Regions from separate parts of the Fictibacillus sp. NRS-1165 genome, predicted to be linked through region 2. Evidence: riboswitches for the same ligand, from Rfam matches in the RefSeq annotation. Region 2 holds a riboswitch; each other region holds the start of a gene.

Region 1 (4,336 bases), on a different contig from region 2:
GGCAAAATCAAGAGTGAATAGATCTTGCAGATCTATTTTCATCATCATCAATTCCTTTTCATTTTCTCATGGGCTCCCCCTGCTTTATCATCTATCTGCTTCTATCATACCGCCTTCCATTATTCAGGCAACATAAATCCATAAAAAAACAGGAAACCGAGGGGCTCCTGCTTCACTTGCTTCTTATTCAAAATCGCATTCCTTGAGCGGAACGACTTTCGTTTTGTGTTTGAATTTGTAGCCTAACCAAACGGCCAGGAAGATCGGAATGCCAATGTAGGAAACGAGAACTCCTTGCCAGTCGATGCTTCCGCCTGTAAATGCGGAATAGTTCTGTCCGAGAATAACGACAATACAGAGAGCGAAAGCGAAGAGCGGACCAATCGGGAACCATTTTGCCAGATAAGGCAGTTCTTTTAAGTCCCTTCCTTGGGCCACATAGGCTCTTCTGAACCGGTAATGGCTGATCGCGATTCCAAGCCAGGCGATAAACCCTGACATACCGGAAGCATTCAACAGCCAAGTGTAGACGACACCGTCGCCGAACAATGAAGCCAGAAAGGCTACCGCGCCGACTGCCGCTGTCACGATCAAGGCTGGAACCGGTACACCGCGGGAATCAAGCTTCGCAAGAAATTTAGGTGCCATTCCTTTTCGTGCCATATCCCAAAGCATACGGGTGGATGCATACATTCCGGAGTTGCCGGCTGATAGTACTGCTGTTAAAATAATCGCGTTCATAACAGAAGCCGCAAATGCAATTCCTGCTTTATCAAATACAAGTGTGAATGGACTTACAGTTATATCACTGCTTGCCAATCGGCTGTCTGTATAAGGAATGATCAAGGAGATGACCAGGATTGCCAGAACATAGAACATAAGGATGCGCCAGAACACGCTTTTGATCGCTTTTGGAATGTTCTTTTTCGGATCTTCCGTTTCTCCTGCTGCAACCCCTAACAGTTCCGTTCCCTGGAACGAGAATCCGGCAGCCATAAATACGCCGAGCGTCGTAAAGAATCCGCCGTGGAACGGTGCATCCCCGAGCGTAAAGTTTTTAAACCCGATCGTGTCTCCGCCCATAATGCCGAAGATCATCAGCGTTCCCAAGATCAAGAAGATGATAACAGCAACTACTTTTATTAAAGAGAACCAATACTCTGCTTCTCCAAACCCTTTAACGGATAAATAATTCAATAAGAACATAATGCCTAAAAACAGGGCGCTCCATATAAAAGAAGGTGTATCAGGAAACCAAAATTTCATGATTAACGTTACAGCCGCAAGCTCTGCCGCAATCGTGATGGCCCAGTTGTACCAGTAGTTCCAGCCGAGCGCAAATCCAAGAGAAGGATCCACGAATTTCGATGCATACGTGCTGAATGAGCCAGCGACCGGCATGTATGACGCCATTTCCGCAAGGCTTGTCATTAAGAAGAACACCATGATGCCAATGGCTACATAAGAGAGCAGTACCCCTCCAGGGCCTGCGGTATGAATCGAGCCTCCACTTGCAAGAAATAATCCGGTTCCGATGGTTCCCCCAAGAGAGATCATCGTTAAATGGCGGGACTTCAATCCCCTCTTCAATTCATTCGCCGTGTTTGGAGACGGCGGTCGTGCTGGTGAATTCTTTGCTGTCTTTTGCATAAAAAATACTCCTTTTCGTTTTAGGAAGGAGCGGGAAATAAAAAAGCCGCCAAGCATTGGGCGACGATTATTATTAATCCGCATCATGCCTTCCGTAAGATAGCGCATCCCACCCGCCGGTTGTTCGCGGGTGTGACAGTGCTGTTCCTGTTCGGATACAGCCCCAATTCATACTTCCAGAGTTAAGCACAAATTTCGGCAGCTTTTCTTTTCACACGGAGTCTCTGATGTTCTCTGCATCTCGTACGTCTTACTAATAAAAGCCGCGACCTCTACCTCATCGGATTGATGAGGATTTTAAATATCAAGTTAGTTAACGCTAAGAGTTATTATAAAACAGCTCCTTGTTTCCTTCAACTGTTTTTTCTTTCCATCCTAATGCGACGAAATTACCGTTGCGGACACTGGGGTGGTTTCATCTTGAAAAGGAGGCTTCCTTAAACCAATCGTTGAAAATAAAACCCGAATTTCCCATCATTTCGAGTATAATGAACTCTATTCAGGTTATGCTGATTCTGGATAATACAAAAAAATTGAGGTTACTACATGAAGGATCAAAGGTTTAATGATTATCGTATAAGCGATGAAATAAAACGAGCACTGACTGTGTTAAAATACGAAACACCGACCGAAGTTCAGACGGAAGTGATACCTTTAGCCCTGGGGAAGCAAGATCTTGTCGTGAAATCCCAAACAGGCAGCGGAAAAACGGCCGCCTTTGGTATTCCGGTATGTGAAATGCTGGAATGGGAAGAAAAGGGGCCACAGGCTTTAATCCTAACCCCTACACGTGAACTCGCTGTTCAAGTGCGGGAAGACCTTACGAATATCGGAAGGTTTAAACGGATTAAAGCGGTAGCTCTATATGGCAAGGAGCCTTTTGCGAAACAAAAAGAGGAATTGAAACAAAAAACGCATGTGGTGGTCGGTACACCGGGACGCGTTATAGATCACATCGAGCGAGAAACCCTCAGCTTGGTTCAAGTCAAGTATCTGATCATTGATGAAGCCGATGAAATGCTGAACATGGGCTTTATTGATGAAGTGAAAAGGATAATTAAACAGCTTCCTTCCAACAGAGTGACGATGGTGTTTTCTGCCACATTGCCTGACGCAGTTGAAAACCTCTGCCATCAATACATGAAGGATCCCATAAAAATTGAGATCGCTTCCGACGGAGTTACGACAGATACCATAGAGCATTCCATAATTAAAACGCAGGAAGACGCAAAGCTTTCTCTTCTGAAAGACGTGACAGTCGTTGAAAACCCAGACAGCTGCATTATTTTCTGCAATACGAAAGAGCACGTCGATACCGTATTTGCAGAACTGCATTCCGCTCAGTATTCTTGTGAAAAACTTCATGGAGGATTGGAGCAAGAAGATCGATTTGCAGTGATGGACGGCTTCAAGATAGGAAATTTCCGTTATCTGGTGGCCACCGATGTGGCAGCAAGAGGAATCGATATTGATAATGTCACCCTCGTTATCAACTATGATGTTCCTATGGAAAAAGAGAGCTATGTCCACCGGACAGGAAGAACCGGCCGTGCAGGCAAAAAAGGGCGAGCCATTACATTTGTATTGCCTTTTGAAGAAAAATACCTTAGAGCCATCGAAAGATACATCCGGTTTGAGATCGATGAGGCGGAAGCACCAACAAAACAGGAAGTCGTAAAAATGAAGCATGCTTTTGAAGAAAAGCTCAACGGACGCCGTGTGGTACGAAATAATAAAACAGCCCGCATCAATCAGGATATTACGAAGCTCCATTTCAGCGGCGGAAAAAATAAGAAGATCCGGGCAGTCGACTTTGTTGGAACGATTGCTAAAATCCCTGGAGTTTCAGCAGATGATATCGGAATCATCACCATCCAGGAAAACTGGTCTTATGTGGATATTCTCAATGGAAAGGGGTCACTTGTTATGCAAGCCATGGAAAACACCACAGTGAAAGGCAAGAAACTAAAAGTAAGCAAGGCGAAAAAATAAATCGAATCCTGATACAGAAAAAAGCAAGGCTGAGTTTTTCAGCCTTGCTTTTTTTCTATTAATGCAGATGACGATCGTTTCAATTCATTTATTTTTTATTCCAATACCACCGAAACCGCACTGTATACCAACAACAGGGCCATCACTACATTAAATGCTCTTCGGTATTTGGATAGAAAGGCTTGAAACATGGAACCAAACAGACTCCAGCTGAACGTAGAAAGAAAACCGATAAAAGCAAGAAACAATGAAAACAGCAACAAACTGATATTGGAATGATAAAAGGGAATTACAAACGTGGAAATCACCGTCAAGCCGTATAAAAGGCCTTTCGGATTAATGAATTGAAGCAGCATCCCAGCCGTAAAGCTGTTATTTCTGTCTTCTGTTTCGCTGCTTTTTGTTTTCCTTGTGCTTGTTAAAACTTTGTAAGCAAGATACAGCATATAAACCGCACCGAGGATCGTCATCGCAAACTCAATCTTTGGAATGACATTCTTTAGCCAAAGATTAAAGCAGCTGCTCAGCATGATGATGATGAAGAACCCTGCCCCTACCCCGAAACAGAATCTGAGCGTCCGCTTTAAACCGTATTGGTTGGCAAACAGCATCGCCATAATATTATTGGGACCTGGCGTGAAGCTTGTAACGAACACATACAACAAAAATGACAAGATGGACATTGTGTTTCCCC
Region 2 (4,336 bases):
CTTTATCGTACCGGAATTATACCATATTTTAAACGCAGTTCCTTTTAAGCATTTCAAAAATTTTAGTAAGATATATGTAGAAGAGAAACAAGGAGGCCATTTCATGTACCCGGAAGCATACATCGAATATCTAACCTACTTCCATGGATCGAGGGACTTTTTCGAATGCCATGAAGTACTTGAAGAGCATTGGAAAGACGAAGGGCAGCATAACGGCGTGTGGGTCGGTCTGATCCAGATAGCGGTCTCCCTGTACCATCAGCGGAGAGGCAATTATAATGGCGCACTCCGGATGATGAAGAGCGCGATCGATAAACTGACTGTACATAAAGAGGAGATTGAGCGTCTGGGTCTTAAGTATGAGGCATTATTGGAAGTGCTTGGCAAACGATTGGATGAAATAGAACGGCTCGTTCCTTTTAGAGATGTTGACCTCCCTCTTGCGGATCCATTACTGATCAATCTTTGCTGTGAACGCATCGAAAAAGAAGGCTCGGTCTGGGGCAGAGAAAGCAATATGGATGATGAGCTAATCGTTCATAAACATAAGCTTCGTGACCGGAGCGAGGTGATCCGCGAACGGGAGGCTCAAAAAAAACTGCGGCTGAAAAAGAACAGCTGATCTTGCCAAAGAATGAATTTCCACCAAAAAACCCCCGGCTAACCGGGGGTTTTCTCTTGTTTTATTCTTCCCAAACTTTTACTTCTTTCATAACGTCGCCTTGCTTGATTCTTAAAACAGTATCCATGCCTTCAGTAACTTGTCCGAAAACAGTATGCACGCCGTTTAGGTGAGGCTGCGGCTCATGAACGATAAAGAATTGGCTTCCGCCTGTGTCTTTTCCAGCATGTGCCATAGAAAGTGAACCAGCTACGTGTTTGTGCGTGTTGCCGGCAGTTTCGCATTTGATCGTATAGCCAGGACCGCCTGCACCTGTTCCTGTTGGGTCTCCCCCTTGTGCTACGAAGCCTGGGATGACACGGTGGAACGTTACACCATTGTAGAATCCTTCGTTCGCTAATTTTTCAAAGTTAGCGACCGTACCAGGTGCTTCTTCTGGATAAAATTCGAGCATAATTTTTTCGCCGTTTTCAAATTCAATTGAACCTTTTTTCATTGAAATAACCTCCTGAATTCAACATACTCCATTATTTTATGCTTTTTTTGCCTCAGAGTCCAGCGAGGTCAGCTAGCACTTCTTAATTGCCGGCAAACACGCCATTCTTTAAAGGAAGATCCAGGCGTAAAAGGTCTTCATACGATTCTCTTCTAACGACGAGTCGGCCTTCTCCTTTTTCCGCGAACACGACTGCGGGTCTCGGAATGCGATTGTAATTGTTGGACATGGAATAGCCATAGGCACCCGTACAGAACACGGCCAGCAAGTCTCCGGTCCTTGCTTCAGGCAGTACGATATCCCAGATCAGCATATCTCCTGATTCACAGCATTTTCCAGCGATTGATACTTTTTTCGTCCCTTTTTCACCGGCCCTGTTCGCCAGCGCTGCTTCGTACTGCGCCTGATAAAGTGCAGGACGGATATTATCGCTCATGCCTCCATCCACCGCCACGTAGTGGCGAACAGAAGGAATTTCTTTTTGTGAGCCGACCGAGTAGATCGTCGTTCCTGCATCCCCTACAAGTGAACGGCCGGGTTCAATCCAGATCTCCGGTATCGGAAGAGAAGACGCTGCGGATAGCCTTGTAATCTCCCCTATCATCGCATCGATGTATTCTTTCGGTTCGAGCGGTTCATCTTCTTCTGTGTAGCGGATCCCAAAACCGCCTCCCAGATTTAAAACTACAGGAACGAACGAATATTTTTTATCCCAGTTCTGAAGAAACCCATAGAGTTTTTGAATGGCCAACACGAATCCCGCTGTCTCAAAGATTTGTGAACCGATATGGAAATGAACGCCCAAAAGGTTCAGATGGCGCGATTCAAGCGATTCGAGAACAGCCTCTTCCGCCTGCCCGTTCTGAAGGTCAAAACCAAATTTGGAATCCTCCTGTCCTGTGAGAATGTACTCATGGGTGTGTGCTTCAATTCCCGGAGTGATCCTCAGCAGGATGGATGTATCCTTGTTGTGCTGATTGCACAAGCTTTCAAGCATGCGGAGTTCATGAAAGTTATCGACGACAAAGCAACCGATGTCCGACTGAAGCGCGTATTGCAGTTCTTCATAGCTTTTGTTGTTTCCATGAAAATGGATCCGGTCCGCAGGGAAACCTGCCGAAAGCGCAGTGTAAAGTTCTCCTCCTGAAACGACATCCAGGCTCATCCCTTCCTCATCCATCAGCTGGACTTGCGCGAGACAGGAAAACGCTTTGCTTGCATATGCGACCTGTGCCTTGATCCCTTGATCCTCAAACGCCTTCTTGAAAGACCTCGCCCGCTGTCTGATCAGCTCCACATCATAAATGTAAAGCGGTGTACCATATTCATGCGCCAGCTGAACCGTGTCAACCCCGCCGATTGTTAAGTGGTTATCATCATTGATTGAACTTGTACCGTGTAAATACATGAAAGATTCTCCCCTCTGCTTTTCCATTAGAGATTCTGTTCCGACATAAAAATAAAGACAGCTAATGTAATAAGGTACATTAACTGTCTTATACCGTACCCCCATTTGCCGGAATAGTTCTCCACTGCGTGCATTGCAGTGACAGTCCGCTGTCTGTTCGGCAGCGACCCAGCATGAGGATGTATGGACCATCTTCACACTTCGGCAAATTGGCCTTTAAAATGATTTCTTCATGTCCATTCACTCCATCATCCTACTCATCCGCTTTGCGCCTCTACCCCATTATCAATAAATGAGGCATATCCAATTGTTATGAACAAATTTATCACAAATTTATTATTTCGGCAATACTTCTCAGGAAGTCGGCTGTTTTTTGCTGTTCTGTGGATGAACGATGCTCGGCCTGATATTTGAGAGCGGCACGGCGATCCTGATGACGATCTGCAGGAACGCTTTGGCGTTAAACGGAATGAATGGCCATAAGTAAGGAGTGTTCAGGTTTTTCATCGAACAGAGATAAAGGATTAAAACGGTAGATCCCCCTACAAGGCCTGGAACATGGAAGATGGCCGTCAAGATGAGCAGCAGCAGACGCAGCATCTTGTTGGCTATACTCAGCTCGTAGCTTGGAGTCGAGAATCCTCCAATCGCAGCCACAGCAACATAGAGAATTACTTCTGGAACGAAGAGCCCGACATCGATCGCGATCTGGCCGATCAATACGGCTGCTATCAATCCCATCGCCGTCGACAGCGGACTGGGTGTATGGATGGCCGCTACCCTCAGTATTTCTATCCCAATCTCAGCGAAGAGGATCTGAAGGAATAAGGGGATGTGCGTCGTCTTGTTCGGGCCGATAAAGTCTATGTTGGGGGGCAGAAGTCCATCCTGAGTGGCGTAGAGATACCATAGCGGCAGAAGCAGCAGCGAAGCGACGATCCCCGTGAATCGTACCCACCGGAGAAAGGCCCCTACCATAGGGGTCTGCCTGAACTCCTCTGCATGCTGAATATGATGGAAGTAAGTGGTCGGCGTAATGATGACCGATGGGCTTGTATCTGTAATAATCAGAACATGCCCTTCCATGAGATGCTGAGCAGCTACATCCGGCCTCTCCGTATAACGGACGAGGGGAAAGGGATCCCAGCCCTGCTTGAGAAGAAACTCTTCGATCGTCTTATCCGCCATTGGGATGCCATCGATGTTAATGCTCTGCAATTCTTGTTTTACGAGGTCGACGAGCCCCGGATCGGCGATGTCTTCAATATAGCAGATGCAGATGTCGGTCTTGGACCGCTCGCCGACCTGCATGATTTCATGCCGCAGCCGTTCATCCCTGATCCGCCTTCGGGTAAGGGCCGTATTGATGATGATATTTTCCGTGTATCCATCACGGGAGCCGCGGACGACCTTTTCAACGTCCGGTTCTTCCGGCTGTCTGCCAGGATAGCTACGTACGTCCACGATGAACGCTTGGTCCTCCCCTTCAAGAAAGACCGAAATCAATCCAGAAAGCATGCGGTCAATAGCGATCTCCAAATTATCGGTCAGTTCCACCTGCTGGTGAGACAGATGGTTATGAAGTACCTCTTTTACATTGGAGGGCGCACGATGCCCATGGTCCATATCCATGAGCTCTCTCATGATCTCAATAATAAATAGGCTGTCGCATAAACCTGTACAGTAATAGATCTGAACTTCTTTCTTCATTACGTACAGTTTTCTGACACCCACATCAAAGCTGATTCCGATTCCCAGCCGTTTTTTCAGCTGATGTTCGTTTTCTTGGATTTTTTTACTGATTGGTGTC
Region 3 (4,336 bases), on a different contig from region 2:
TCTTGAAGACCTTGTAGAACAGCATCAAGGCCGGAAGATCATTGTGGTCAGCCATGGCACTTTCATTAGAGCCATGCTAAAAGGCCTGTTGGCAAGTGATGAGTATGATGGATCACTCGTTAACACTTCAGTGAGCATGCTGCATCATAAAGAGCAGAAATGGGCCTGTTCACTCTTTAACTGTGATGCCCACTTGAAGCAGTCATCCCATTAAAACTATGGTTTGATTCAAGGACAAGTTGGGAACGATAAACCTGAGCAAACAAATAGCTGTTAGTCAGTTTTGATGATATACTCTTTTTACACGATGAACTAAGGAGGCAATTTTAAAATGGCAATCGTAAATGCAACTGATCAAACGTTCAGTCAAGAAACAAGCGAAGGACTAGTGCTTGCTGATTTTTGGGCACCATGGTGCGGACCTTGTAAAATGATCGCGCCAGTTCTAGAAGAACTAGCCAGTGAAAATCAAGATTTAAAAGTAGTGAAACTAGATGTTGATGAAAACCAAGAAGTAGCAGGTAAATACGGAGTAATGAGTATTCCTACCCTTATCGTTTTCAAAGACGGGGAAGTTGTTGACCAAGTTGTAGGCTTCCAGCCAAAAGAAGCGCTTGGCGAGCTCTTAAACAAACATAAATAATTGTGTCTATAACCAAGGCTGGCAGCTGATGCCGGTCTTTTTTTATTGCTTTGTATTTCAACTGCAAAAATTAGGATATCATGCTATGATGTTACATAGAAAAAGGAGGGGAGAGACAACGTGGATACCTTAAGAGAGAAGCTGGCTGTGCTTCCGGATCAGCCTGGCTGTTACTTGATGAAAGACCAATTCGGAAAAGTCATTTATGTAGGAAAAGCAAAAGTGTTAAAGAACCGTGTTAGATCCTACTTTACTGGTTCACACGACGGGAAAACACAGCGTTTGGTCGCGAATATTACTGATTTTGAATACATCATAACCTCCTCAGAGCTAGAAGCTCTCCTTCTTGAAATGAATTTGATTAAAAAGTATGATCCTAAATTTAATGTCATGCTTAAAGATGATAAAACGTACCCGTACTTAAAAATTACAGCCGAAGAGCAGCCCCGCCTCCTGTATACGAGAAAGATCAGAAAGGACAAGGGGAAATATTTCGGCCCGTTTGTTAATGCATTCGCAGCGCAAGAGACGAAAAAGCTGCTGGATCGGCTGTATCCGCTCCGCAAGTGCGATCATATGCCCAACAAAGTCTGCCTTTATTATCATATCGGCCAGTGTCTAGGCCCGTGTGTTTATGATATTACAGAAGAACAGAACAGGAAGATGGTAGAGGAAATCGTTAAATTCCTGAACGGAGGCTTCCCTGAGGTGAAGGAGGAGCTTACTGAGAAAATGCTTGCTGCATCAGAAGCCTTGAATTTTGAGCGGGCGAAGGAACTTAGGGATCAGATACAGCATATTGATGCGGTGATGCAGAAGCAGAAAATGATGACATCAGACATGGTAGACAAAGATGTCTTTGGTTTTTATTACGATAAAGGCTGGATGTGTGTTCAGGTTTTCTTTATCCGCCAAGGCAAACTGATCGAACGTGATGTTTCTCTTTTTCCTTTTTATGGAGAGGCTATTGAAGATTTCTTATCGTTTATTGGACAGTTTTATCTTCAAAAAAATCACATTCTGCCTCGGGAGCTATTGCTGCCTCCTGAGGCGGACGGCCAATTGATCAAAGAACTCCTCGGCATAAAAGTGATTCAGCCGAAGAGGGGACAAAAGAAAGAGTTTGTTGAACTGGCTACAAAGAATGCTCAGCTCGCGCTGAATGAAAAATTTGCTCTTATTGAGCGTGATGAGGAGCGTACGATAAAAGCGGTTGAAAATCTGGGGCTGCAATTAAATATTCCTGCTCCTTACCGTATCGAAGCTTTTGATAACTCCAATATTCATGGAACGAATCCAGTATCTGCCATGATCGTCTTTGAAGACGGGAAACCGAACAAAAAAGAATATCGGAAGTATAAGATTAAAACAGTAACCGGTCCTGATGACTACGCCTCGATGAAAGAGGTGGTTCGCAGGCGCTATTCCCGAATCTTAAAAGAGAACGGACAGCTGCCAGATCTCATCATTATCGATGGGGGAAAAGGACAGATCGCAGCTGCTCAGGATGTTCTGGAGAATGAGCTGAACCTTGCGATACCAGTCGGCGGACTGGCTAAGGACGAAAAGCATCGGACGTCACAGCTTTTGATGGGGGACCCTCCTGAAATCATTCCGCTGCAAAGGAACAGCCAAGAATTTTATCTGCTGCAGCGCATACAGGATGAAGTCCATCGATTCGCGATTTCATTTCATCGCCAGGTCAGGGCAAAAGGCATGTTTCAATCTAGTCTTGATAACATTCCTGGAGTCGGAGAAAAAAGGAAAAAATTGCTGCTGAAGAAGTTCGGTTCCATTAAAAAAATGAGAGAGGCCAGCCTGGAGGATTTTCAGGCAGCAGGCATCCCTTTGAATGTTGCGGAGGAAATTATTCAGGCTCTTCAAAAGGAACCTTCATAAAGGTATTGATTTTTCAGAAATCCTTTGCTAAACTTAAAAACAAATTTTAATAGAGCGCCATACTTCAGTTTTGAAGTGATGGTAGAGGAGCAAAAACCAATAGTATGCTATCTGAAGAGAAGGAGCTCTTATGATGGTAGCGGAAAGGGGATTTTTGCCGAAGCTTTAAGAAGCTCCTGTTTCTTACGGCTGGACCTGCATTGAATAAATGCAGAGCTGTCACACATTCTTGCCCGGAGGGTGTGTGGAGGACTATCTCACAAGAGGGGAAAACAAGCTGGCTTACTGTTGCTTATACCAAGCAGCAATAAGGTCTTTTCCTTATTGCTGCTTTTTTATTTTTATTTATCAGTTTGTTGCGTAGTGGAAGCCAAATCAGGCTGGCCATATCTGGGTGCCTTTTAGATCGAGGCAATAAATTATATTCAATGATGAGAGAGGATGGACATCGTGGCTTTAATCATTCAAAAATTTGGTGGAACGAGTGTAGGCACACCGGATAAAATAAGAAATGCGGCTAAGCGGATCATTCATGCGGTAAACGAGGGGAATCAAGTAGCAGCCGTTGTCTCGGCGATGGGGAAAACAACCGATGAACTTGTACGCCTGGCAGGTGAAATAACCGCAAGGCCTTCCAAGCGAGAAATGGACATGCTTCTGACAACGGGAGAGCAGGTCACCGTTTCATTACTGGCGATGGCTCTGCAGGAAGCCGGATATGAAGCGGAGTCTTTGACAGGCTGGCAGGCAGGCATTGAAACAGAGAATGTTCACGGAAATGCACGCATCTTAAACATCGACACGAAGAGAATTCAAGAAATGCTTGCAGATGGAAAAATTGCGGTTGTTGCCGGTTTTCAAGGAGTAACTGGTTCAAAAAATATTGCAACACTTGGGCGTGGAGGTTCAGATACAACGGCAGTTGCCCTTGCAGCTGCCCTTCGTGCCGATAAGTGCGAGATTTATACCGATGTAACGGGCGTATTTACAACAGACCCTCGGGTGGTAAAACATGCGAGAAAACTGCCTGCCATCTCCTATGATGAGATGCTTGAGATGGCCAATCTTGGTGCAGGGGTGCTTCACCCAAGAGCGGTTGAATTCGCAAAAAATTATGGGGTAAGGCTGGAAGTCCGTTCGAGTACAGAGGAAGAAAATGGGACACTCGTGGAGGAGGAAGCATCAATGGAAAATAATTTAGTAGTAAGAGGCCTGGCTTTTGAAGGGAACGTAACAAAAATTACAATTGAAGATCTTCCGAATGGTTTAAACACGCTGTCATCGGTTTTCTCCTTACTTGCAGAGAACGGTGTGAATGTGGATATTATCATTCAAAGTGTAAACCCGCAGGAGAGAACAAATATTTCGTTTTCAATTGAAACGGCCATTTTGGATGAAACGATCGAGCTGCTTGAAAGGAATAAGAGTTCGCTTCAGTTCGGTTCGATCGTGCATGAAGACGGACTAGCGAAAGTATCTATCGTAGGTTCCGGGATGATCTCTAATCCAGGAGTAGCTGCACAAATGTTTAAAGCTTTATCCGATCATCAGATTATGATAAAAATGGTCAGCACGTCAGAAATCAAAGTTTCAACAGTTGTGGACCAGCAGGATATGATTAAAGCGATTGAAACACTGCACGACGTCTTTGAATTGGACGCACGGCAGCCAGTTCAGCAATTATAATAAGAAAATCCGGGCTTAAAGTGCCCGGATTTTTTTATTTTCAACTGCACGATCAAATCTGTACCGTCTCGTTTAAGAAATCGATTTCAAATCCGAGATCCTCAAGGA

The links. A riboswitch is a leader RNA that binds a small molecule or an ion and turns the genes downstream of it on or off. The one in region 2 is predicted to bind lysine.
Region 1: another riboswitch for lysine. It lies ahead of ABHN01_RS19315 (amino acid permease); the one in region 2 lies ahead of lysA (diaminopimelate decarboxylase).
Region 3: another riboswitch for lysine. It lies ahead of ABHN01_RS18180 (aspartate kinase); the one in region 2 lies ahead of lysA (diaminopimelate decarboxylase).

Annotation. Positions count from the first base shown of each region.
Region 1 is NZ_JBDPNU010000045.1:31,395-35,730, reverse strand. It holds partial or broken gene ABHN01_RS19320 (GNAT family N-acetyltransferase) at 1-42, opposite strand, end outside; gene ABHN01_RS19315 (amino acid permease) at 184-1,650, opposite strand; lysine riboswitch at 1,743-1,933, opposite strand; gene ABHN01_RS19310 (DEAD/DEAH box helicase) at 2,197-3,642, shown strand; gene ABHN01_RS19305 (LysE family transporter) at 3,738-4,325, opposite strand.
Region 2 is NZ_JBDPNU010000025.1:275,459-279,794, reverse strand. It holds gene ABHN01_RS12140 (DUF309 domain-containing protein) at 104-622, shown strand; gene ABHN01_RS12135 (peptidylprolyl isomerase) at 684-1,118, opposite strand; gene lysA (diaminopimelate decarboxylase) at 1,201-2,526, opposite strand; lysine riboswitch at 2,633-2,811, opposite strand; gene ABHN01_RS12125 (spore germination protein) at 2,881-4,336, opposite strand, start outside; gene ABHN01_RS12120 (stage V sporulation protein AE) at 4,322-4,336, opposite strand, start outside.
Region 3 is NZ_JBDPNU010000043.1:36,264-40,599, reverse strand. It holds gene ABHN01_RS18195 (histidine phosphatase family protein) at 1-214, shown strand, start outside; gene trxA (thioredoxin) at 332-643, shown strand; gene uvrC (excinuclease ABC subunit UvrC) at 821-2,542, shown strand; lysine riboswitch at 2,617-2,805, shown strand; gene ABHN01_RS18180 (aspartate kinase) at 2,993-4,228, shown strand; gene bioB (biotin synthase BioB) at 4,281-4,336, opposite strand, start outside.